3 regions of the Salinicoccus sp. ID82-1 genome follow, and region 1 is predicted to be linked to each of the others. Evidence: riboswitches for the same ligand, from Rfam matches in the RefSeq annotation. Region 1 holds a riboswitch; each other region holds the start of a gene.
The links. Region 1 has a riboswitch for S-adenosylmethionine ahead of J4760_RS06990 (Na+/H+ antiporter NhaC family protein). Riboswitches for the same ligand answer to the same signal wherever they lie in the genome.
Positions count from the first base shown of each region.

Region 1 (8,315 bases):
AGAGGAACGAGGATTGCGAACTCTACAAGAGACTGACCATCTTCTTTTTTGATCATAATAATGTCACATCCATCAGCAGCGCCACGACAGCACCACCTGCAATTGCTACTCCGTAAGGCATACCAATGCCAAGAGATTTCTTAAATCCACCGCGCATAATGATAACCATTATTGCGAGCAGACCACCAATCAATGCCATATAGACAAAGGATTCGAGGACAAACGCATAGCCCTTCAGTGCACCGATCAATGCCATAAGCTTCACATCACCGGCACCCATTCCTCCAAGAATGTACGGAATGAGCAGCAAAACAAGACCGACTAAAAACCCAATAATCGACTCTCCAAATCCACTGAATCCCCCCATTGCTGTATTCAGAACAAATGCAGCAATGAGTGACGGGAAAATCACCTTGTTATATATTTTTCGTTTGCGGACATCCGTTGCAACACAGACGGCGAGTATCATTATCAAAATGACGTTGATCAGCATACATCCTCTTCCTTCCGTTTAATCTATCTATAAAAAAACAGACCCATTGATAAATATGGGTCTGCAGGTGCATCAAGTTGTTCTAGTTTATGATCCTGCTGGCGGATTAACTGCATTTGATATCGCATTACCGAGACTAGTCATAATACCTTCAAATTGACCTGTAAGGAATCCGAAAGCTGCAACAACTGCGACAACAAGAAGACCAAGAATCAGACCGTATTCCGTCATGCCCTGTCCTTCTTCTTCCATTACCAGACCTTTAAAAAATTCCATCATGTGTATTTCCCTCCATTTATATAATGAGTAGCGTCAAGCTATAGTGCATGGGTTCATTCAGCAAATGCCAGAGTATCGCCAGTGGAGACGCCGTAGAGTTTGCCTGCCGGCAGCTCTATGACTGAACGGGCTTCTTTGTATCTCCAGCCGATCTTTCCTGGAATGAGGTTTGTTTCGATACCGACCACTTTGTTTTCTTCATCGAGGTAGATGACATCGATGCTGAACTTCATGAAGAAAGTGTGGATGGATCTGCACGGATAGAGATGCAGTGCGCTGTCACTCGGCATCGAGCACTTGAACATCAGTCCTTTGAATCTGGACCAGAAGCTGTATGCCTGTCTGAGATCATTTACCAAGACTGTATCCGTTGTGCTGTTGACCAGTTTCATTCCGGTGTGTTCCTCCCTGTGCGCCTTTGGCTTTGCTGTTGATTACAATATGAATTATGCACTGGAACCGAAACTTCAACCATCCCCCATCGTTCCCATTGTGCGCAATATCTTCCAATGGGAACGTGGTCTTATATGTATAGGAGCAGTGTCCTACTCTGCTCCTATAGAATACAAAAAAACGGAGAATGATTTCTCATCCTCCGTCAGTTTCGCTGATTCATTCCATTATGGGTTCATTTCAAATTCTGAAGTGGCTTCGGGCTCGTGATATCTATATCTTTTCTGCCCCGACGCATGAAGCTGTTCAATAATCCCTTGTTTTTCCAGCATCTCCATAATGGATTCGAGATCCTCGGCTGGTTGATCCAGCTTATTCGAGAGCTCTTCGAGTGAATGGGACGACATCGGGTCGGATTGAAATAGCATGATGCACTCCATCTGCAGCGGCAGACATGTCCTATTGTTCATCCCTTCCCCCTCCTCACCTGATTCGGCAATACAGATCCTGTCGATTGCCGTCTTCTTTTAAGCATAAGCAACTTCTACTGCCTCTCCATCATAGCGCTATTAGGAAAATAAATAAATCCGCTTCCATTCCTTAATTGCAAAACGCCGGTCACGGACATAGGAAACGAGGACTAGAACTTGATGGCCTCATCTCCTATACCCTTCCCGGCGCTATTTATGGAGGTGGCTGTAAACTTTTGAAATGGCACTCACCCTGTCTGATACATTCAGCTTGTGGAAGATCTTAGTCACGTGGTTTTTGACGGTATGACTGCTGATATAGAGGGTTTCTGCGATTTCCTGATTATTCTTTCCTTTTGACAGCAGTGTCAGTACTTCCCGCTCTCTCGGCGACAGGTCATCCAAACTACTTACAGCATCAGCGATGGCTGCCCTGTCATCTGTTTCTCGATCACCTGGAAGGTCGAAGACCACTTCACTGATCTGGGTGTTTTTTGTCAGTGAGAGGAAGGTTTCGCGCACCTGGCTGTCAATGCAACGGAGATTCTCGGCCGTCTCCATATCCTCTGCGGTGCATAGGGCATATATATAGCCTGCCGTACTGTGCGGATGCGTCTCGGATACTGACTCATGTGCTGCAATTGCGCTTCCGGCCTCCATGATTGCCCCCATATCCCTCTCAGGAAACATTTTTCTGATGAATGCAGGTGAATAGTAGGACAGCTGGCAGGCGCGCACGATGTAACGGGCGGTCTTTTCAGGCAGTTCCAGTCTGGTGGTGATGACTGCTGCGAGTTCTGCACTTTCTTTTGATTGTTCGTACGCTGCAGGGTCCATTTCCGCCACGGCAAGATGAAGGGCTTCCGTTTTCTCTGCAGCGACACATATATCCTTATGTCCCGCAAGCTGGAGCGAGACCCCACCGATGATGGATAGTGTCTGCAGGAAGGCGATATGCTCAACCATGTCGATTTCCTTTGTATCATTGATGCCGACTGACAGTATGCCCATCAGATCACTGCCATAGGATAACGGACATTCGATGACCCGCTCTCCATCCGGAAGGACCTGGATATGGGGCTCACTGCTTGTGCTCTCAGGAAAGCGGGTGAGCCGGCCTGTCCGGTCCATCACCGACCTGACGTACTGGTTGACATCTCCACTGTAGGTGCCTCTCGTGAAGAGCTTGCCCTTCCCATCTTTCTCATCCTTTATGAGTATGAGTGAGAATGGCCCTTCAACCAGATTGATGCTGATATCAAGGAGAATGAGAACCATCCGCCTCGGATCCGGCGTCGATGCCATCAGGCCGCTCAGCTCGACCAGTGAAGTGAGACGCGAGAGCTGCTGTGTATTTTCATGACGCAGTCCTTCAACCATCATACTGGATTCGACCAGTATGGAAGCCATCTGCATGATGGTTCTGGTGGAAGGACCGGCTTTCTTTTTTGACAGACTGCCCCCGAAGATGACCGATATGGAGCCATCCGCCATTTTTATTACATCTATGAACAGGAACTTCGGACGCGTGTGCATCGGAGAGAAGAACTTTGCACGTCTGTCGTGTCCGATATCTTCCCAGTACGAACGCTCCTCCATCAGGGCTGCCCTGCCGAGAAACCCTTCTCCGACAAGAAACTTCCTGCCCTTCAGCACTTCCGCTTCCTCGCCCATGATCTTTGTGACCGTATATGTATCTTCGCCTGTCTGTTCCGCTATCCCCATGAAGTCGATTTCTCCATCTTTCCCGGTCACCTGGGAGAACATTTCCGCACTGGCGTCCTTATGCTCCTGCATATACTTCCTGAATTTCTCCATGCAGAATCCGGCGAGCGGCGTGTGGGCTTCATTTCTCATGCAAAGGGAGGCAAGCTCTGCCATGCGGTCGATGAGGTCTATCCACTCCTTACGGTCTGCTTCATGCAGTACAGGGATCGTCTCCGCTGTTTTCAAATATCCCTGCACTTCAGCATCCTGCTCCACAAGCACACCTGCCCATAGATAGTATGTTGCGCCCTGTTCATCAGTGACCGGGGATACCATGACATGGATGCCCGAGCCCACTTCGTAGATCAGGGATCTGCTGATTCTTTCGTTGTTTTTCAGTATGCCTTCAATTTCCTCCAAAAGTCCTTCTTGCTCCAGCATGACCATGCACAGTCTGTTGTTTCCCTCGACCGAGGTGACCATTTCCCCTTTTTCATCAGTGAGAAAGAACGTCAATCCATACTGTGATGCGAAAGTCTGCTGAAACTTCTCTATCAACTCAATCGCTGTAGCCATCATCCAACATCTCCTCTGCAGATTTCTTCGGTTGTATCAGTATACCGGGAAGTCTCTTTAAAATTTTACCCGAAGATACTAGAAATATGTAGAGTGCATGTAAATAAATTCAATTTCAGTCAATTGCCCGGTCCAGTCTTTCTGCGATGTCCCCTGCAGGTCCGAGACTTTCGAAGGCGAACTTCTCATCATTGATGAAGACCGTCGGAACCGCTGTAATGGAGCGTTCCAATGCTTCTTTTGTAATATCAAGGCTCAGATTCATTGTGCTGCGCTGCTCGCTGCATCCATACTCCTGCTGCATCATCTTTTCGATCTCACCACTGTCCAATAGACGCCATTCCCGCTGGGTTCTAAAAAGGGAATGCAGAAGTTCATACGCACGCTCCGGCTGATTGTAGTCGATATGCAGGTTGGCGATTGCTCCGTGCAGCAGTCTCACTTTAGGCTTGTCATAGTGTTTGATGGCGTATCCTACTTCCCCCGCTTCGACTCGTGGCATCAGTACCTCGTGTGCTGCCAGAAAGAAATTGACACAATAGGGGCAGGCGGTATTCAGAAATACTTCTACCTGTTTTCCGGCGTCACTGCGACCCAGAATAAGAGGTGGTGCATGTTCCATATGGTAACGCTCCCTTCCATCGTTCTGATTTGCCATTCAAGTATAGAGGAATTTCCAGAAATTTAAAAGATTGAATAATTACACAATTTCAAAATGATGAGTCAAAATTATTTCTCGTTGACATGGCAGTAAAAAGGCGGTAAAGTTTGTTTAAAATTAAATCGAATGATTCTTATCCAGAGAGGTGGAGGGACTGGCCCTTCGAAGCCTCGGCAGCAGCTCTTTGAGCCCCGTGCCAATTCCAGAAGCCTAGTGCTTGAAAGATAAGAAGAGATGGATCGCTGCCCTCTTCTTTATGGAGTGGGCTTTTTTGTTTCTCTGGACCAATCATCCACTGGAGGTATACATTATGAAAAATAACAACCGAGGGAATCCTCTCGCGCTACTCCCCCTTCTCGTCTTCGTGGCACTGTTCATCGGAACCGGCATCGCTGTACAGGACTTCAAGGCAATGCCGATTACCGTTGCGCTCTTTATTGCCATCATTGTCGCTGTACTGCTGAAGCCGAACGATCGGCTGAGTGAAAAGATTGCCATATTCACCAGAGGAGCAGGCCGTGAGAATATCATGCTGATGGTACTCATCTTCCTGCTTGCCGGTGCATTCTCGCAAGTCGCTGAAAACATGGGTGCCGTGGAGTCGACAGTCAATCTCGGTCTGTCACTGCTGCCGAGCAATCTACTGCTGGTCGGCCTGTTCATCATCTGCTGTTTCATTTCCATCTCCATGGGAACATCCACAGGTACAGTCGTCGCTCTGGCACCAATCGCCATCGGTATCGCCGGACAGACGGATCTGCCGCTTGCACTGGCACTGGCGACCGTCATCGGTGGTGCCATGTTCGGGGACAATCTGTCCGTCATCTCCGATACGACCATCGTCTCCACACAGTCCCAGGAGGTCCGGATGGTCGACAAGTTCAAGACGAATTTCTTCATCGTACTGCCTGGAGCCATAGCGACCATCATCATCCTATGGTTCATTACAGCCGGCCAGACGACGACACCTGCAACAGATCTTGATTATAGCCTCATCAAAGTGCTGCCCTATCTGGCTGTGCTGGTCATCGCACTGCTCGGTGTCAACGTGCTGATCGTACTGATCGGCGGTACCGTATTCGCCGGACTGATTGGTCTGATTGATGGCTCCTACACGTTCACTTCATTCATCGCAGCCGCTGGAGAAGGCATCGACAATATGCAGAATATTGCCATCATCGCCATTCTGATCGGCGGACTCATTGCGCTGATCCAGCACTATGGCGGTATCGACTATCTGCTGCATTTCATCACCAGCAGAATCCGTTCCAAAAAGGGTGCCGAATTCGGCATCGCCGCGCTTGTCAGCGCGACGGATCTGAGTACAGCCAACAACACGATATCCATCATCATCACCGGCCCGCTTGCCAAGGATATCGCCGACGAATACGGTGTCGACCGCAGAAAGTCAGCCAGTCTGCTCGATATTTTCGCTGCCGCCTTCCAGGGCCTCATCCCCTACGGTGGACAGATGCTCGCCGCAGCTGGGCTCGCCACAATTTCACCCGTTGCCATGATTCCGTACTCCATCTACCCGGCTACACTGCTCATCTGCGGTATTATCGCCATACTGATCGGCTTTCCGAGGAAGAAGACGGCGTGATTTTCATGCAAGATGGCAGACCACCTGTCATATGGAAAAATAAGAAGAGCCTGGTCTCAAGATGACATTTCATCTCGAGATCAGGCTTTTTGCTTGTGCTATCCCTTTGTCATCCCGAGTGCGGTATGCACCATCATTTTGACGCCATCGATGAAGCCGTCTTCATCGATGCCGAACTTCGGATGGTGGTGCGGATATTCCATATCCTTCTCCTTATTGCCGGCTCCGATCCATGCATAGGTTGCAGGAATGACGCGGGAGAAGGCGGAGAAGTCCTCGCCGCCCATGGCGAGTGGGAATTCGAATACTTTGTCCCCGAACTCCGACACAGCAATCTCCTTCACTCTTTCAGTCATCGCTTCGTCGTTCACAACAGCGGAATAGCCGACATTGAATGAAAATTCATATGTGGCACCATACATGGCACATACGCTCTCGACCGCTTTTTCCATTCGTTCACTGACAACAGCACGTGTCTCATCGCTCAACGTCCGCACGCTGCCTTCAAGCATCGCAGTATCCGGAATGATGTTCTTCGCACTGCCGGAATGGAACTTGGTCGTTGAGATGACGACCGAATCGAGTGGTGATGTGATCCGGGAGACGATGGTCTGGAACTGGTTCAGAATCTGGCCTCCGATGATGATCGGGTCGATGGCATTTTCAGGCTGGGAGGCATGTCCACCGCTGCCTTGGATCTTCAGGTCGAAACTGTCCGAATTGGATGTGATTGGTCCACTCTTGATGCCGATCCGACCGGTCGGAATCGGTGTGAACAGATGCTGGCCGTAGATGAAGTCGAGGTCATCGAACAACCCGGTCGCCACCATTTCAGCAGCACCGCCCGGCGGCACTTCCTCTGCATGCTGGAAAATCAAGTACACTTCCCCGTGCAGTACATCGAGGTTCTGCACGAGCACTTTTGCGGCACCGAGCAGAATCGCCGCGTGCCCATCATGACCGCATGCATGCATCGCGCCTTCATTTTCAGAAGCGAAATCGATATCGTCCCGCTCCTCCTGGATCTGAAGCGCATCGATGTCTGCGCGCAGTCCGACCTTCCTGCCTGGATTCTTCCCTTTGATGATGCCGAGCACACTCGTTTCCGTCGGCCTTGAAACTTCAATACTGCCGATCTTCTCGAGCTCCGCTTCTATATAGCTGCTCGTCCAGTGCTCCTGGAATGAAATCTCCGGGTGACGGTGCATTGTGCGGCGCCATGAAATGACGTCTTCCATTACATTTTCAATATGCTGATCTATACTCATTGTTTCACTCCTCATTCAGTTTGTTTTCTACGATTCAGGCAGATGAATCGGTCCATCGATGCCTACCGGTATGCCGAGCAGATACCACACAATCAGCAGGGCTGACCAGGCGAAGAACAGCACAATCGCGTATGGCAGCAGGGCGGATATGAGTGTACCGAGTCCGGCATTCTTATCATATTTCTGCGCGAAGGCGAGCAGTAGCGGCAAGTATGGCAGCATCGGAGTAATCGGATTCGAGAAGGAATCACCGATGCGGTAGAGCAGTTGTGTGAACGCCGGGTCATAGCCGAGCAGCATGAACATCGGTACGAATACCGGCGCCAGAATGGCCCATTTTGCAGAGGCACTGCCGATCAGCATGTTGATCAGTCCGGCAAGCAGAATGAAACCGATGAACAGCGGAATGCCGGATGCGTCCACTGCTTCGAGCAGATTGGCTCCTTTGATGGCAATAATCGGACCGAGGTTGCTCCAGCTGAAGTAGGCGAGCATCTGTGCGGCGAAAAATACAAGGACGATGTAGCTGCCCATCGTCGCCATGGAATCACTGAGCATCCGGCCGAAGTCCTTCGTCGAACGCAGCGTGCCCGACACGAGACCATAGACGAGACCGGGAATGAAGAACAGGATCGTCAGAATGAACACGATCGAATCCATGAATGGCGACTCCTGCACAATCGATCCTGTTTCAGGATTGCGCAGAATGCCATTTTCAGGAACCAGGAAGATCATGAAGAAGATTGCGGCCAGAATGACTGATATATTCGCCCATCTGAGCGCCTTCACCTCTTTACGTTCAAGGGGTTCGTTGCTGACCGTCTCCTGCCCCTGATATGTACCAAGACGCGGAACAGTAATCTTC
Region 1 covers NZ_JAGFLY010000002.1:307,890-316,204, reverse strand. Annotated here, with positions in the region: gene J4760_RS07025 (TadE/TadG family type IV pilus assembly protein) at 1-56, opposite strand, end outside; gene J4760_RS07020 (A24 family peptidase) at 53-493, opposite strand; gene J4760_RS07015 (Flp family type IVb pilin) at 581-772, opposite strand; gene J4760_RS07010 (DUF192 domain-containing protein) at 826-1,164, opposite strand; gene J4760_RS07005 (hypothetical protein) at 1,393-1,635, opposite strand; gene J4760_RS07000 (LuxR C-terminal-related transcriptional regulator) at 1,846-3,918, opposite strand; gene J4760_RS06995 (thioredoxin domain-containing protein) at 4,034-4,540, opposite strand; SAM riboswitch class I at 4,710-4,810, shown strand; gene J4760_RS06990 (Na+/H+ antiporter NhaC family protein) at 4,890-6,182, shown strand; gene J4760_RS06985 (M20 metallopeptidase family protein) at 6,281-7,450, opposite strand; gene J4760_RS06980 (AbgT family transporter) at 7,478-8,315, opposite strand, start outside.

Region 2 (8,315 bases), on a different contig from region 1:
CATCCAGAATGCCGACTTCCACGCCAGGGAAGGGCCGGCCCATAGAACCCGGTTTGATTTTCTCACCCGGCAGGTTTACGATCAGATGTGCACCTGTTTCCGTCATCCACCATGTATCGTGGATTCTTACGCCGAGCTGTTCCCAAGCCCAATAGATGACTTCAGGGTTCAGAGGCTCACCTACACTGAGTATATGCCTCAAAGACGAAAGATCGTAATTCCTGATCACCTCTCCTTGCGAAAGAAGCATTCTGAATGCAGTCGGTGCGCTATACCAGATGGTCACCTTGAGTTCCGCAATTAGCTGGTACCAGTTCTCGGCTTTGAAACGTCCGCCCTGAACAACGATTGTCGCCCGGTTCAACCATGGGGCAAACAGTCCGTATACACTTCCTGTGACCCATCCCGGATGTGAAGTGCACCAGTATATGTCATCCTCTTTGATATCCAGGACCCATCTACCGGACTGATACTGGTGCGTTATGACACGATGGGCGTGAAGTACGCCTTTAGGCTTGCCTGTCGAGCCGCTCGTGTAGTGGATCAGCATGCCATCTTCCGGGTCCATCCATTCCACAAGGTCCCCGGCATCATTTTCGACTGGAGAAGCCTCGATATCTTCAGCGAAAAGAATCGTTTTCAGTGAAGGAATATCTTCACGAGGGACACGTTCCACCATATCCCTGTCTGTAATCAGAAGTGTACCATTGCAGTCGTTGATCCGGTCCCTTACTGCGTCCTCCATGAATGCTTCAAACAGTGGTCCGGCGATGGCTCCCACTTTTATGATTGATAGTATTGCAATATAGCATTCCGGTGTTTTCGGAAGAAAGACAAATACACGATCGCCTTTTCTGATGCCATTTTCCTTCAGAATCCGAGCATAGTGATCCGACTTCTCTTTGATCTCCTGGAATGTATAGGACCGCTTTTCTTCCCCATTGGCATAATGAAGTGCCGTTTTGTCACCGTAACCATCTTCCACATGGCGATCGATCGTCTCATAGGCGATGTTCAATTTCCCTGTTGATCTGAATTTCAACCCATCCGCTGCATTATCCCACCTGAATGTCCGCCTCGTATGATCGTAGTCCCCTAGATTATATGCACCTGGTACGGGATCTATGATTTTTGCTTCTCTATGCGACAAGATATCCACTTCCTTTCCTATTTTTCAGCAGCTGCCGGCTGGTTCAGATCAAGACTGTCCAGTATCTCTTTCTTATATTCAGCCAATTCTCCGCTTCCTCTTGTTCTTGGACGTGCTTCATTGATTGCGATCTCCCTCTCCATTTCACCAGGCTGTCCGCGCAGTGTAATGATGCGGTCGCACAAGTATGTGGCTTCATCAATATCATGGGTGACAAGCACTATCGTCGTCTGATATGTCTTCCATATATCCAGCAGCAGATCCTGGAGCTGCATTTTTGTGAACGCATCAAGCGCGCTGAAAGGCTCATCGAGCAGCAGCACCTCCGGAGAGGTGACGAGGGCACGAGCTATGGCTGCACGTTGTGCCATGCCTCCTGAAAGTTCCTTCGGATATGCATTTTCATTACCGGCAAGCCCTACATTTTCAAGGAACGTTTTCCCCTTCGATTCCTTTTCCGCTCTCGTTCCCTTCAGTCCAAATGTGACATTTTCCAATACGGTCAGCCATGGCATGAGACGCGGTTCCTGAAAAATGAAGCCGATTGCATTGCGGACCGCCCCGGGTGCTTTTCCATTGAATTCTATACGACCATCGTAAGCGTCATCGAGTCCTGAAATTGCCCTCAGCACCGTACTTTTTCCACAACCGCTCGTCCCCAATAGGCCGATGATTTCACCAGGTTGTGCTGTAAAAGAAATATTCCTCACCGCCGCTTTGTCATTAAAAGTTCTACCGACATTCCGTAGTTCCAGACTCATCGGAACCCTCCTTCTATGATTTCACCATGCCATCCTGCCAATGCAGTGTCCGAGTTTCTATGATTTTGAGTATCCAGTCCGTCAATTTGCCAATAATTGCAAATAGTATGATGCTTGAAAGGATGATTTCAGGCGATAGGGTATTCTGACCCAGTACCAGAAGGTAGCCGAGGCCACTGCTCGCTCCCATGAGTTCGGCCGCAACAACAAACATCCAGCCGAGGCCAAGCCCGCTTCTCACTCCTGTCAGAAATGACGGAAGTGCTGCTGGCAGGATGACACGTCTGATCAGCTGAAGATTGTTCAATCCATACATTCTTCCGACTTCGATCAGTTTACGGTCCACTCCGGCGATTCCTCCGATAATATTCAGATACACCGGGAAGAAGACACCGACCGCGATCATCGTCACTTTCGATGGTTCGCCGATGCCCATCCATAGAATGAAGAGGGGCACCCACGCCAACGAGGGAATGGAGCGAAAGGCCTGGATCAGTGGATCAAAAAGCTGTTCCGCCTTTTCGTAGAAACCGACAATCGATCCGACCACCATCGCAGCAACTGTACCAATCAGGAAGCCTATGAAGACACGGTATGTAGTGATTCCTACATGTGTAAAAAGAGTGCCATCCTGGAACATGCCGTTTATTGTGGCGAGTATTGCGGTTGGGGCGGGAAGTTGATAGGCAGGGAATATCCCGGTTCGGCTCAGCACTTCCCATACCGCAATCAAGACAATCGGCAGGATACTGCCGAGCATGATTGGCTGAACCCTCTTCTTCCTTCTTGCAATCGTCTTTTTCTCATCAATGCGTTCATTTGCGGGGACTGCAGTCAGCTGTCCGACACTTTTCTCCATTCATTTCACCTACTTGTGCAATTTATTCGGCGGCTTCAACTGTCTCTTCGGCAAACTTCGGTTCAATCAGATCCGACGTCAATGCCTCGATATCCACTTCGGAGTCGATCACTTCAACTTCCTGAAGGATTTTCCCTGCTTCAACGAGTGCATCGTGATGGGTTTCACCAGGAACAGCGTTTGAAAAATCATTACGTTCAAGCTGCTTCTGAGCCACTTCCTTGTCGATCTGGGCTTCCTTCATCAAAATTTCAGCCGCTTCTTCCGGGTGCTCCTGTGTCCATTTTCTTGCCTTTTCGTATACTTCAATCACGCGTTCAACATACTCAGGATGCTCTTTTGCAAAATCCTCTCTTACATTCAGGAAGCCGTAAGTATTGAAATCCGGTTCCCTATAGAAGAGTTCCGCGCCGGATTCCACTTCGAGACGGGCCATGTGTGGATCCAGCCCAGCCCAGGCGTCCACATCGCCATTGGCCAGGGAAGTGGCACCGTCACTGTGCTGTACATTGACGATTTCCACATCCTCCTGTGAAACACCTTCTTCATTCAGTGACCTGAGCAGGAAAATGTAAGGATCGGTGCCGAGGGTTGCTGCGACTTTTTTACCTTCCAGATCCTGCAGATCTTCTATATCCGAATCTGCATTTTTGACAAGTGCTGTCCATTCCGGCTTCGAGTAGATGTAGACGTTTTTAATCGGAGCGCCATTTGCTTTCGACATCAGAGCAGCAGCACCTGCAGTCGAACCGAAATCGACACTATCACTGTTCAGAAACTCGAGTGCCTTGTTGCTTCCATGGCTGAGTGTCCACTCCACTTCAATGCCTTCTCCTTCAAATGCCTCTTCAGCCCAGCCGAATTCCTTGAGCACCAGGCTTGTCGGTGAATAGTAGGCGTAGTCAAGTCGTATCTTATCCGGCCCGGCCGTCGATTCAGCCGATTCCGCTTCATCCGACCCACATCCAGCCATCACCACGACGAGTACCAGAACTAGAAATATCCACGTTTTATGATTAAAAATTGATTTCTTCATTTTTCCCCTCCTATTCTATATTTCGCATGCATATGTCGAAATGGTCCCTTTCAGCCGTTGTGCTTCCTTATATGTGCATCTATTATGGACAACCTGTATACCACCTTCTCTAGCAATATCTGCAGCTTCCGGAGAGATGACGCCTTCCTGCAGCCAGAAGACTCCAGGATTCACTTCCACCGCCTCCCTGGCAATTCCAATTGCTGCTTCCGGACTTCTGAACACCTGTACCACATCGATAGGCTCCGGCACACTCGAGAGATCCGGATAGGATTTCTCTCCGAGTATTTCCGTCTCCCTTGGATTCACCGGAATGATTCTATATCCAAGGCGCTGCATCTTACGGGCAAGCCTGTAGCTCGGCCTCGCTTCTTTTCCGCTCAATCCCACGACCGCCAGTGTCTTCTGCCTATTCACAGTATTGCCGCTCTCATCCACCACTTTTTCAGTCGGCGAATCGAGTGCCCACCGGATGACACCTTCATCATTGATGATGATCTCCTGTTTCTCTTCAGCTCCGATGCCGGTTGCTTTAGCCAGCGCCTGATTCAGATCCTGCTGTATGTCTCTCACCGATTCGATACCGACGGACAGGCGGACAAGCTCTTCCAGTACACCCGTTTCTTCCAGCTGTTCTTTTGTAAGCTGCTGGTGTGTCGTGGAAGCTGGGTGGATGATGAGTGATTTGGCATCTCCGACATTTGCAACATGTGACCAGAGGGACACATTGTCTATCAACTGCTTGCCTGCAGCCTTGCCGCCTCTGATACCGAAGGTGATGATTGAACCGAAACCATTTCTGAAGCTTTTTTTGGCCAGCTCATGGGATGGATGGTCCGGGAGGCCAGGGTATGTCACCCATTCGACAGCTGGATGATCGTCTAGAAACCTGGCAAGCTTTTCAGCATTTTCATTGTGCCGTTCCACCCGTACATGCAATGTTTCAAGACCTTGGATCAGATGGAATGCATTATGCGGACTCAATGTTGCGCCGAAGTCACGCAACAGCTGAACGCGAATCTTCGTACTGAAAGCCAGTGTCCCAAAGTCGACTGCGTAGCGAATGCCATTATAGCTGGAATCCGGTTCGGTGAATTCCGGATATTTCGCCGTATTCCAGTTGAATCTTCCTCCGTCGACCACTACACCGCCGATGGATGTGCCATGTCCACCGATCCATTTTGTTGCCGAATGGACTACGATATCTGCACCGAGTGCAATCGGCTTGCATACATGAGGTGTCGCAAAGGTGTTATCCACTATCAGCGGGACACCGGCTTCATGTGCAATGGCAGAGACCGCTTCTATGTCCAGTACCTGGAGTCCCGGATTGCCGATTGTTTCGCCGAAGACTGCTTTTGTCCTATCCGTAATGGCAGCCTTGAAATTCTCGGGATCTGCAGGATCCACGAATTTGACATTGATGCCATAGCGCGGCAGTGTCACTGCAAACAGATTATATGTACCTCCATAAAGATTCGATCCAGCAACAATTTCATCACCGGCGCTGGCCAGATTGAGTATGGATAATGTAATGGCAGACATGCCGGATGATGTCGCCACTGAAGCTACACCTTCTTCAAGCAATGCCATGCGCTTTTCGAATACTTCTACGGTCGGGTTGCCGATGCGGGAATATATATTGCCCGGCTCATCCAGTGAAAAGAGGCTTTCTGCATGATCCGTATCATGAAATACATAGGATGTTGTCTGATAGATCGGCACCGCCCTTGCCCCGGTCGTTGGATCCGGAGCTTGTCCACCGTGCAGCGAAATGGTTTCGAGATCATAAGTAGAGTTGTTTTCTTGTGACATGATGATTCCTCCTTGAATATGAATTTATTAAAAAAAGTTCTCTTCTTGTATAAGAAGAGAACTTTGAACCCCCTCTTATCTTTCAGGAATATGATTCCTGCAGGAATTAGCACCTTGTCAAGCTGTACAGCTTGACGGTTGCCGGGCGTCATCGGGCCAGTCCCTCCGCCACTCTCGATAAGTATTTATATGGATTTCTAATAATGTATACTACAATACTATGAATTAAAAATGAATGTCAAAACATTTTTTAAATAAAAATTATTCGGATTTTTAAAGCTGTACAGCGATTACGGATAGCCTTCTATTCCAAGAGCTTCTCAATCGGTGATGATCATATTCGTTCAGATTATAGAATATTGATCGCATGATTTTTCCGTCGCCTGGGTAGGATTGAAGTAGGATGGGGATGATTCCATGGCCGATATGATGACACCTGAACAAAGGAAACGCACGATGAGCAGAATCAGAGCGCAGTCGAAGCTTGAGAACAGGATTACGAAAGCATTGTGGGCCAAAGGGTACAGATTCAGAAAAAATGTGCGCAGACTGAAAGGCACACCCGATATTGCCATACAGAAATACAAAGTCGTCATCTTCATCGACTCGTGCTTCTGGCACGTTTGTCCCGAGCATGGGAATTGGCCGAAGAGCAACCAGGCATTCTGGAATCAGAAGCTTGCGAGAAATATGGAAAGGGATCGTGAGGTGGACACCCACTACCACGATGGCGGCTGGCACATCATGCGTCTATGGGAGCATGAGTTCAAAAATGACTTCGAAGGGGCTGTTGATAGGATTGCTGAATGCATAGAAGCTGCAAAACGCATAAAAAACGCGGAAAAAATAGGAGATGAAACGCAATTTCATTGTTGACAATTTACGAGAATCATTGTAAATTTGAATATGTAGTTTTTAAAGCGTGACTCATCACCTGACCACCTGCCCGGCAGGTGTTGAAATTGTTGTGAGTCCCGACAGATAAATAAAAGCTTGGTCTGTTAGCTCAGCGGGAGAGCACTTCGTTGACATCGAAGGGGTCACTGGTTCGATCCCAGTACAGACCATCCAGTATTAAAACGCAAACATCCAGTCAATAGACTGGATGTTTTTTTTATTTATAACTGTTCAGTATTCTTGAAACAAGGCCGAGAACCGGCAATTCGATGATGGGCCCGATCACGAGTGATAATGCAATCAGCGGCTCGTCTGGAAAGGCAGCAATGGCAATTGCGAGCGCAAGCGGTGAATTGCGTGCCAATGTCATGATGATGAGGCTGACTGATTCCTGTTTGCTGAATGACAGAAGTCTGCTGGCAGCACTGCCTCCAATGAAGTTGATTGTGAAGAATACAAGCAGTGGCAGTAGGAGGAGCAGCACAATATCCAGATTTTCAATCAGTGAAGTCCGCTCGGAGGCGAACATGGCGGCAATTGCTACGCCAAGGAACAGGACATTCGCCTGCTCGAAAAACCGCTTCATCCTGCCCCCTGATCCAAACAGCCTTCTCGTCAGTATGGCAAGGAGGAGCGGTATGCCGATGATGGTCAGTATGCTTTCGATGATCGTATGTACCGGCAGTCCCATACTCTGCTCCAATCCAAAAAAGAGGTGGAGGTAGACAGGTAGAAGAATCAGCTGCAGTATCAGATTCATAGGCAGCATTGAGGTGGAAAGTACAGTGTCCCCTTTTGCAATGCCTGTAAAGACAAGATACCAGTCTGTGCATGGTGTAACGGTGAGCATGATGAAACCGATCCATAGAAGCGGATGGTCAGATAGAAATAACATTCCGATCAGATATGCAATGATGGGGGTCCATATGAAATTGATGACGAGGGACGTCACAACAAACTTCACTTTTCTGAATGATGTAAAGACACGCTTCAATGGCATCAGTAGAAAAAGACCATACAGCATGAGCATGAGAAACGGGGCAATGAAGTGGTCCGCCATACTCCCTATGGCATCAATGCCGCCGATCAAGAGACCGATGCACACAGCAAGCAGTATGATGACCGGCTGGTACCTCTCCAGACTGTTCATGATGCGCACCTATTCCAGCAGATTGGCAACATCCCATGTCTCTCTTTTATAAAGCTTGAACATGAAGTACATAAGGACAATGATGCCGAATTTCATGGACAGATCATCGAGCTCCGTATCCGCCATGATGACGGTATTCCCATTCGGCCCTTTTTCCTTGACTGTAGCCACATATCTTTTGTCTATATGGGCTTCCATATCACCATCGGAATTCTCTTCAACCTTCATATGGTGGTCATCCACCTCTCCGACTATCTTGAACTGCAGGAGATTTCTGCCCGGTTTTTCCTTGAATACATGCTGCACATCATCTGTCACAATAATATATTTTGAAATATTCATATCCTTGAAGCGGCGCCTTTTCAAGCCGAGTACTACAGAAGTGCCCCGTGTGGACGTATATGAATAGGTATTCTGTTCCTCACAGTTTTTTAGAACTGCTTTCTCAACATAGCCGACTGTTTCATCGTGATCGTCTTCTATAGCCAAAACTTTTCTATTCGAATCAACCGAAAGTTTAAATTGATACTGCTTCATAACTGCCTCCTTCATACTGTGTCCGTATCCATCAGAATATCGTCTATAGTGATGGACTGGTTTTTCTGAAAAGTGCCACGAGCTCGACGTGAACTGTATGGGGGAAGAGG
Region 2 covers NZ_JAGFLY010000005.1:250,911-259,225, reverse strand. Annotated here, with positions in the region: gene acsA (acetate--CoA ligase) at 1-1,150, opposite strand, end outside; gene J4760_RS12740 (ABC transporter ATP-binding protein) at 1,168-1,911, opposite strand; gene J4760_RS12735 (ABC transporter permease) at 1,925-2,770, opposite strand; gene J4760_RS12730 (aliphatic sulfonate ABC transporter substrate-binding protein) at 2,793-3,806, opposite strand; gene J4760_RS12725 (PLP-dependent aspartate aminotransferase family protein) at 3,822-5,621, opposite strand; SAM riboswitch class I at 5,694-5,805, opposite strand; gene J4760_RS12720 (very short patch repair endonuclease) at 6,039-6,497, shown strand; tRNA gene J4760_RS12715 (tRNA-Val) at 6,617-6,688, shown strand; gene J4760_RS12710 (arsenic resistance protein) at 6,736-7,668, opposite strand; gene J4760_RS12705 (hypothetical protein) at 7,678-8,205, opposite strand; gene rlmD (23S rRNA (uracil(1939)-C(5))-methyltransferase RlmD) at 8,249-8,315, opposite strand, start outside.
Region 2: linked by a shared signal. The riboswitch ahead of J4760_RS12725 (PLP-dependent aspartate aminotransferase family protein) and the one ahead of J4760_RS06990 (Na+/H+ antiporter NhaC family protein) in region 1 are both predicted to bind S-adenosylmethionine.

Region 3 (8,315 bases), on a different contig from region 1:
TCTCTATGATTTTGACGGAAAGAATAGATCGAGAGGTGCTTCAGCAAGCATTGGATCAGATTGTCCGCCGTTTTCCAACATTGACTGTTTCACTGAGGAAAGGACTGTTCTGGGATTATCTTGAGAAGAATGATCAGAAGCTCATGGTGCAGGAAGAGGAGACCTACCCCTGTGCCCCCATTAATCCAAAAACCAGTAGCGGATACTTGATCCGTGTCATATACTATAACAACAGAATATCTTTTGAAGTTTTCCACTCCCTTACGGATGGCAGTGGTGCGATGGAATTTCTGAAGACGCTTGTCTACCAGTATCTGCTTCTCAAAAGGAAAAATATTCATCATGATAATATGATACTTCTGCCACAGGATCTACCAGGTACAGAAGAAATCGAAGACAGCTTCGAAAAGTATGCTTATAAGAATGATAGAAAGTCGATCAGAATGAAAGAAGATCCTGCCTATCAGATTACAGGTACAGCACTTGATACTGCAGGTATCAGTGTCATCCATGGTATAATGGATGGAAATGCTCTGAACCGTCACGCAAAAGGTCACGGCACGACACTCACTGCGTTTCTGACAGCGCTTCTGATCAAGGTCATCAGCAACCAGCATACGGGGCATGAACCGATAGCAGTCGCGCTGCCTGTCAATCTGAGACGTCAGTTCCCATCAAGGACGATGAGAAACTTCTTTGCGGTAGCCAATATAGGTGTTAAAGTGGAAGATGACACAAATTTCGAAGAGATACTTGATGAAGTTGCAATGAAGCTCGTATCCCGTACTGCCAAGGAAAGCCTGCAGAAGGGGATCAACCACCATTTCCAGCTGCAGAGAGGGATGATGACACGCATCATACCAATATTTCTCAAATATCCTGCAATGAGGTATGGATTCAATCACATCGGTGAGCGGACAAAGTCGATGACGCTATCGAACATGGGGAACGTAAAATTACCGAAGTCCATGGAAGCGTACGTTGAACGCATGGATATTGCCCTGTATCCAACAAGCAGAAGTCCAATCAGCTGTGCGGCCGGAACGATTAATGGCCGCATGACAATTACGTTTACACTGTCGATAGCGGAAACGGATATTGTAAGGGATTTTTTCATAGAATTGAAACGGTTGACCGGCCTTGAAATAGAGATCAATTCCAATGAGTGGGGGAACAGCAATGAACCATTGTGAACAGTGCACTATCAATACGAAGCATAATATATGTCCGCTATGCAGCCAGCAGTTGGCATCCATCGATTCCAAGATGGAGAATAGAACATATCCGGCTTATGACAGGCAGTCATTGGGCAAAAGAAAGGCACCGAGAATTGCGGTATTTGCAGGTCTTTCCATCATACTGGCATGCATATTCATCAATCTGATCATCATGCCGCATTTTCTATGGGTATTCTATGTCATGGGTTCTGTTGCCTATGCAGTGATTTCATTGAATCATACGATTCTGTCGAAATCCCATCTTGGCAGCAAGATTGTCGGCCAGGTTGCGAGTCTGACGCTGCTGCTCCTGCTTATCGATTCACAGTCGGGCTTCCTCAGGTGGTCGATCAACTATGCAGTCCCTTTCCTCATCGTTGCCGGTCTCGTGATGGTGACACTCTCAATCCTGACGAAGCGTCTTAAGTGGAAGGGGTATATCAGTTCCATCCTGATGATTGCACTGAGCTTTCTGCCGGCCGCACTGTATTTCTCGGGTCATGCTACAGTTATCTGGCCGAGTGCAGTCGCCAGTCTGTATGCCTTCATGCTGATTGTGTTTTTTGGTGTGTTTGCCCATCAGACCCTATGGACCCAGTTGAGCAGAAGACTTCATATATAAAGGCGAGAGCCCTCTACTTCAATCGAAGTGGAGGGCTCTTTTATTATTGCTTATAGATGATCAGCACAGCAAGTGTGCTGCCATATGAGAACTTGATATCGATGATTTCTATCTGATGGTTCTCATATAGAAATTCGTTCACTTTCTTATCAAGGCCTTTCTCCGTCATGGCACTTATGGTCTTCACCTTCATTAAGCTTCATCCCCTCATTATCGTTTAATCATATTATCTCCTTAAATTGACTGAAAAGTCACGTAATAATGCGTCGGAAATGGTAAAGTAGTGGCTAAGGGGGAGATACGAATTGAAGGACTACATCAAATATATGAATCTCAAATATCATAGCGAAGAACAAAGCCTTTATTTCATCAGCAGTGAGAGTGGCACGCAGCAGTTATGGAAAATGAATATTGATGGCGGACAGAAGCAAAGGCTCACCGGATCTGATCAGAATGTAAAGAACTTCTGGATTGAGGGGGGGCATATTACAGTTGCAATCGACTATCATGGCAATGAAAGAAACCAGTATCATGCATTCGATGGCAAAGACCTGACGATGTTGACCGATCAGCCGGATTATTTTCATTATTTTGGCATGTACGATAAAGAGAAGCATACGTATACAGTCATCCGCAACCATCATGAATCCTCGGCTTTCGAATTATGCACAATCGATGAAGCGGGTGCTGTTGATATTATTCGCACTTTCGACGCTCCCGTCCATTTCATCCATGAACTGTCACGTGGACGGTTCCTGATGTCGACGGATGTGAATAATGTCGATCAGACGTTGATAATTTTTGACGCGGAGACGGGGAAAGTGAAGACACTCCAATTTCCACAGGCGAGGTATGCAAATTTCAAGTTTGTCCGGAATACATGCCTATGCCTCAGTGACCTGGCCGACGGTTTTAAAAATATATACGAAGTCGATCTCGAGAATGGTACATATGAGAAACGGACCAGCTTCCATTGGGATATCGAGCATTTCAAATTGTTTGAAGACAATCGCAGAGCGTTGCTGTCATGCAATGAAAATGGCTGCTCTTCGCTGTACACCTTGGATCTCGCAACATGGGAAGTGGCCGAACTGCCTTTTGAAAAGGAAGGTGTAGTCCATTCAATGGCTGTTGGGGAGGGTGATAATGTCTTTTTGATCTATTCCTCCGTGGATCAGCCCCACCTGATCCACCGTTATCACCTCACCCGGAAGAATTCTGAAGTGATTGCCGATAATGGGAAAGCTGAAAAAGTAGCGTGGCGCATGGCAGGCTATCCGTCGTTCGATGGATTGGAGATTCCATATTTCATCTACGAAGCAAGCTCGGCTGGAGGGGCTGTCATCCATATCCACGGCGGACCGGAATCACAGGCCAGACCGGAATTCAATGCACTCTACCATCGCCTGAACAGGGCGGGTCTCTCTGTGGCTGTACCGAATATACGCGGCAGTATGGGATACGGACGCGCCTATCTTGAAGCGGATGATAAGGAGAAGCGGCTTGCTGCGATGCAGGATATCGTGGAATTGAGACAGCATCTGATTGAAGCAGGGTATGCAGATGATTGGAATATCAGTGTAATGGGCAGAAGCTACGGTGGTCTGATGACACTGCTGCTGGTCACGCATCATCCGGATCTGTGGACTGCTGCAGTGGATATTGTCGGCATATCGCATTTAAGGACATTCTTTCGGCATACGCCCCCATGGAGACGCAGCCTGAGAGCAGCCGAGTATGGTTCCATAGAGGCGCATGGTGCGTTTCTGGATGATATCTCTCCGCTTTCCAGAAGCAGGGCAATCACTGCCCCTCTGATGATATTCCATAGTCATCATGATTCACGTGTGCCATATACTGAATCCGTGCAGATGGCGGACGCCATGACAGAAAGCGGGCAGGATGTAACTTTTACAGCCTATGGCAATGAAGGTCATACTTTCATGCATCGGGAAAACCTTCAGGATATGAACCGAAAGATTACTGAATTTCTTGCTGCGTACCACACAAAAGCGTAAAAATAGGAAGCACCGAAAGGTGCTTCCTATTTTTATTCACTCAACAGCTCGTCGGAAAGAGAAACGATATACTTCAATTTTGCCCACTGTGCTTCCTCTGTGAGCTCATTACCATGGTGTGTGGAGGCAAATCCACATTGAGGGCTCAGGCAGATCTGGTCTTTTGATACGTATTGTCTGGCTTCCTCGACACGTTCCTTGATAACATCAGCATTTTCCAGTTCACCATGCTTGGAAGTGAACAGGCCGAGAACAACCTGGGGGCCATTCTCAGGGATATGCGCCAATGGTTCAAAATCTCCGGAACGGTCATCATCATACTCGAGGAAGAAACCGTCCACCTGCTCTTTGGCGAACAGCACAGGAGCAATTTTGGCATAGCTGCCTTCAAATGCCCACTTGGATCTGTAGTTTCCACGGCACAAGTGAGTCGTCACTACAAGGTCATCCGGCTTCTTCTCAAGTGCACCATTGGCGACTCTCAATGCGAGGTCGATCAGCGTCTCCCTGTCGTAGCCGCTGTCATTGAACGGAACTTCAGGGGCACTGAGGCCGGCGATATACACATCATCCAGCTGGAGATATCGGCAGCCGGCATCGTAGAAGGCCTGTATGGCATCCTGATAGGCTTTGATGACATCATCCGCATATTCCTCGACGTCAGGATAGATATCGAGGTTTCTAACACCCGCATTGAACAGCTGGTTCGGGCTCGGAATGGTCTGTTTGGCTACTGCACGATCACCGACGATCTCCTTGAATTCCTTGAAGTCGGCCACGTGGGGATGGTCAGGGTTGAAAGATACTTTGCCGGTTACTCGGATGTTGTATCTTTCCGTTTCAATGCCGTCGAACTGGTAGCCGTGGTCCGGTATGTAGCCTTCCACACCATCCAGGTGCTCCAGGAAATCAGTGTGCCAGAAGCGGCGTCTGAACTCTCCATCTGTAACTGCTTTGAGTCCCACCTCGATCTGCTTGTCGACAACACGCTTGATCTCTTCTGTTTCAATCTCCCTCAGTTCTGCATAAGATATCTTATCCTGGGCGTAGTCCTTTCTCGCCTGGTGGATGCTGTCAGGCCGCAGAAGACTGCCCACATGATCCGCTTTGAATGGTGCCTGCACTGTAGTTTTTGTCATTTTAATCCCTCATTTTCAAATTTTAATATAATAAATCCCCAACTTATCCGGTTAAGATAAATTGGGGATGAACACCCGTTTATCTCATCTGCGAGCATGGCTCTCTGGATTTAGCACGACACTTCATGTACGTTGCTGAGGTTTCATCGGGCCAGTCCCTCCACCTCTCTGGATAAGAGTTGTAATTATTATATTAGTGAGTACTCTAAAGGATAAAGAATTTTCTGTCAAGTGAAGCAGTAAGATTGACTATAACCATTTTTATAAATAAAGTATAAATAACTTGCTAAAAGTAAGTGTGTATTGTAATATTGAATTGTCTTTAATTAGAGATAATATTTTCTGGAGGGATTACAATGACAAAATTCGTATCAGATCCAGCGCACTCCGAAGTCGGCTTTCAAGTTAAACATATGATGGTTTCAAAAGTGAAAGGGTACTTCGAATCATTTATATTTGAAGTGGACACAGACAAGCTGGAAACATTCGAGAATGCTGAAGTGTATGCAGAAATAGACGTAGAGAGCATCAGCACAAAAAATGCAGATCGTGATGCGCACTTGAAATCAGAAGATTTCTTCAACGTTGAGAAGAATCCCAAAATCATCTTCAAATCAAGCAATGTTACGAAAAATGGGGATACAGTGACCGTCGAGGGCAATGCAACAATCAATGGCATCACCAAGGAGATGAGCATCGACCTGCAGTACAATGGCAAGGGCACAAATCCTTGGGGGCAGGAAGTGCATGGCTTTGAAACTGAGTTTACAATCAATCGTGAAGACTTCGGCCTGACATGGAACCAGCAGCTTGAAACTGGCGGTGTACTTGTCAGCAAGGACGTCAAGGCGATGCTCGAACTTCAGTTCTCCGAGCAGAGCAAATAGAATAGGCAGTATCCGGTTCAACTGGCCACGGGAAGTGATTTTTCACTCTCCGTGGTTTTTTTGATGTATAAACTGGGGACAAAAGCAATTGTCAGAAGTCATTTCCTCAATTTACAATAAAATTCAGAACTGTTATACTCGCGAGAAGTCCCTCAATAAAGGAGATGGCACATGGGAATGAAGAAAAGAAAACTTCTATCAGGTGCAGCTGTGTCGATCATGCTGCTGTCAGCATGCAGCAATGATATCGAAAGCATCCAGCAGGCACTTGATGGATCGGAAGAAAAACAGGCATCTGCTGTTTCGGAACTGCAGCAGGTGATGGAACTGGAGAGCCAGCTCCAGAATGCATTTCAAACGGGTATATCGGAAGATGAAGATTTGAGTTCTTTTTCTGACGGGTCTGCTGCTGTCTTTACTAATATCGATGAAAGAAAGCAGGCATTGGAGAATCTCGATGGCATCAGCAGTGAACTTACCGAGCAGAAGGAAAAGTTTGCAGAAATTGATGTACAGAGCGTTTCTGAAGAAACCGTCGATGAGGTTGAAAATACCATCCAATCCTTGAACGAATCCATTGATGCGTTTGCAGCGAAGTATGGAGAAGACCTTGAACAGCAGAGGGATTATTTCGAATCCCTGGGGCAGGATGACACTACATATGAAAATTTCAAGACAGGGATAGAGTCCATCAATGACAGTCGCGAAAAGACGCAGTCACTGCTTGTCGAACTGGATACGGAGATTGCTGCCTTGCAGAATATGCAGGGTGACCTTTCCTCACAGCTCGACGCAGCAGCCGATGAATGATGTTACCAAAGGAGATGGACATGATGAAGAAAAGAGTACTTCTATTGATGTGCTGCGGCAGTATACTATTTGCCGGCTGTCAGAACGATAGTCCTGAAGATGAATCGAACGCCGACGCATCCTCACACCAGGCGGCAAACGAAGAGCAGCCGGAATCAACTGAAGAATCAACTGTGGAAGAAGTGACGGAAGAAGCTGAAACAGTGGAATTGCCAAAACCGGTTGAACAAGCAGCATATGAGTATAGTGTCAACGAAAATACATATGCAATACAGCCGATCGAAGGCAGCAGTGCAGAGCCGCAGGTCGCCCTGCTGACATATGATGACGCACCGGATGGTCATGCTGTCCGGATTGCTGAAATACTTGCACAGCATGACGCGCCGGCCATATTCTTTGTCAATGGAATGTATCTTGAATCGGAAGCGGGCAGGGATGCTCTCAACACGATCCATGAAATGGGTTTTGAAATCGGCAACCATACACAGACGCATGCCAGCCTGCCGGATCTTTCACCAGAAGCACAGCGCGCGGAGATAGTGGAGACAAATGATCTGGTTGAAGAGATTACAGGTGAGCGGCCCCGCTTTTTCCGTGCCCCTTTCGGACAGAATACCGAAACATCAAGCCGGATTGCCAGTGAACAGGGGATGGTACTGATGAACTGGACGTACGGTTACGATTGGGAGGCAGCCTATCAGGAAGCGGATGCTCTGGCGGACATCATGGTCAACTCGGAATATCTCAACGCCGGTGCCAATCTGCTCATGCATGATCGTGCCTGGACACGGGATGCCTCTGCCGATATTGTCGAAGGTCTGAGAGGCAAAGGGTATACCATCGTAGATCCGGACAAAATTTCATCTCCGGAAAGAGAGGCGGCAGCCGAATGAGCGGACGTATGATTGGTTCAGCAATAGCACTTCTATTTTCAACACTATTTATTGCATCGGAAGCAAGTGCGGCGGAAACTTCGGTGCTGGATCTGCATGAAGGTCCTCTGCTGAGTGTACCGGAGGAATTTCCAGAGCAGTTCAAGTATGACAGCGGCGTCGATATCGCCTATCCGGAGTCGGGGGTCAAGGGCATCTATGTATCTGGATATTCCGCGGGTGGCGCAAGAATGGATGATCTGACCGGTCTCATTTCAAATACAGCGCTGAATGCGATGGTCATCGATGTCAAAGAGGACGAAGGCTACATGATGATGGATCTTGATTCCGACAACGAGACGATCCAGTCGCTTTCCTATGATTATGTGGATCCCGAAAAGCTGATGACACATATGGAGCAGGAAGAAATATATCCAATTGCTCGTGTCGTCGTCTTCAAGGATTCACAGCTGGCCGAAGCAAGACCCGAGCTCTCCTTCACGGATCAGAACGGCAATGTGTGGAAGAATGGTCGTGGAGAAAGCTTCGTCAATCCTTTCTCAAAAGAAGTATGGGACTATAACGTGGAGGTGGCGAAGCAGGCTGCAAAACTGGGATTCAAGGAAATCCAGTTCGACTATGTCCGCTTCCCCGAAGGGTTTGAACACCGCGCAGATACACTCGAGTACACGATGGGCGAATATGAGAATGCGGATATGAATGCAGTCGACAAGCGCGTTGCTGCTGTGA
Region 3 covers NZ_JAGFLY010000001.1:1,014,318-1,022,632, reverse strand. Annotated here, with positions in the region: gene J4760_RS05330 (alcohol acetyltransferase) at 51-1,193, shown strand; gene J4760_RS05325 (DUF6320 domain-containing protein) at 1,180-1,839, shown strand; gene J4760_RS05320 (sporulation protein Cse60) at 1,883-2,032, opposite strand; gene J4760_RS05315 (S9 family peptidase) at 2,145-3,857, shown strand; gene J4760_RS05310 (5-methyltetrahydropteroyltriglutamate--homocysteine S-methyltransferase) at 3,890-4,996, opposite strand; SAM riboswitch class I at 5,078-5,175, opposite strand; gene J4760_RS05305 (YceI family protein) at 5,353-5,883, shown strand; gene J4760_RS05300 (YkyA family protein) at 6,055-6,693, shown strand; gene J4760_RS05295 (polysaccharide deacetylase family protein) at 6,714-7,586, shown strand; gene J4760_RS05290 (putative glycoside hydrolase) at 7,583-8,315, shown strand, end outside.
Region 3: linked by a shared signal. The riboswitch ahead of J4760_RS05310 (5-methyltetrahydropteroyltriglutamate--homocysteine S-methyltransferase) and the one ahead of J4760_RS06990 (Na+/H+ antiporter NhaC family protein) in region 1 are both predicted to bind S-adenosylmethionine.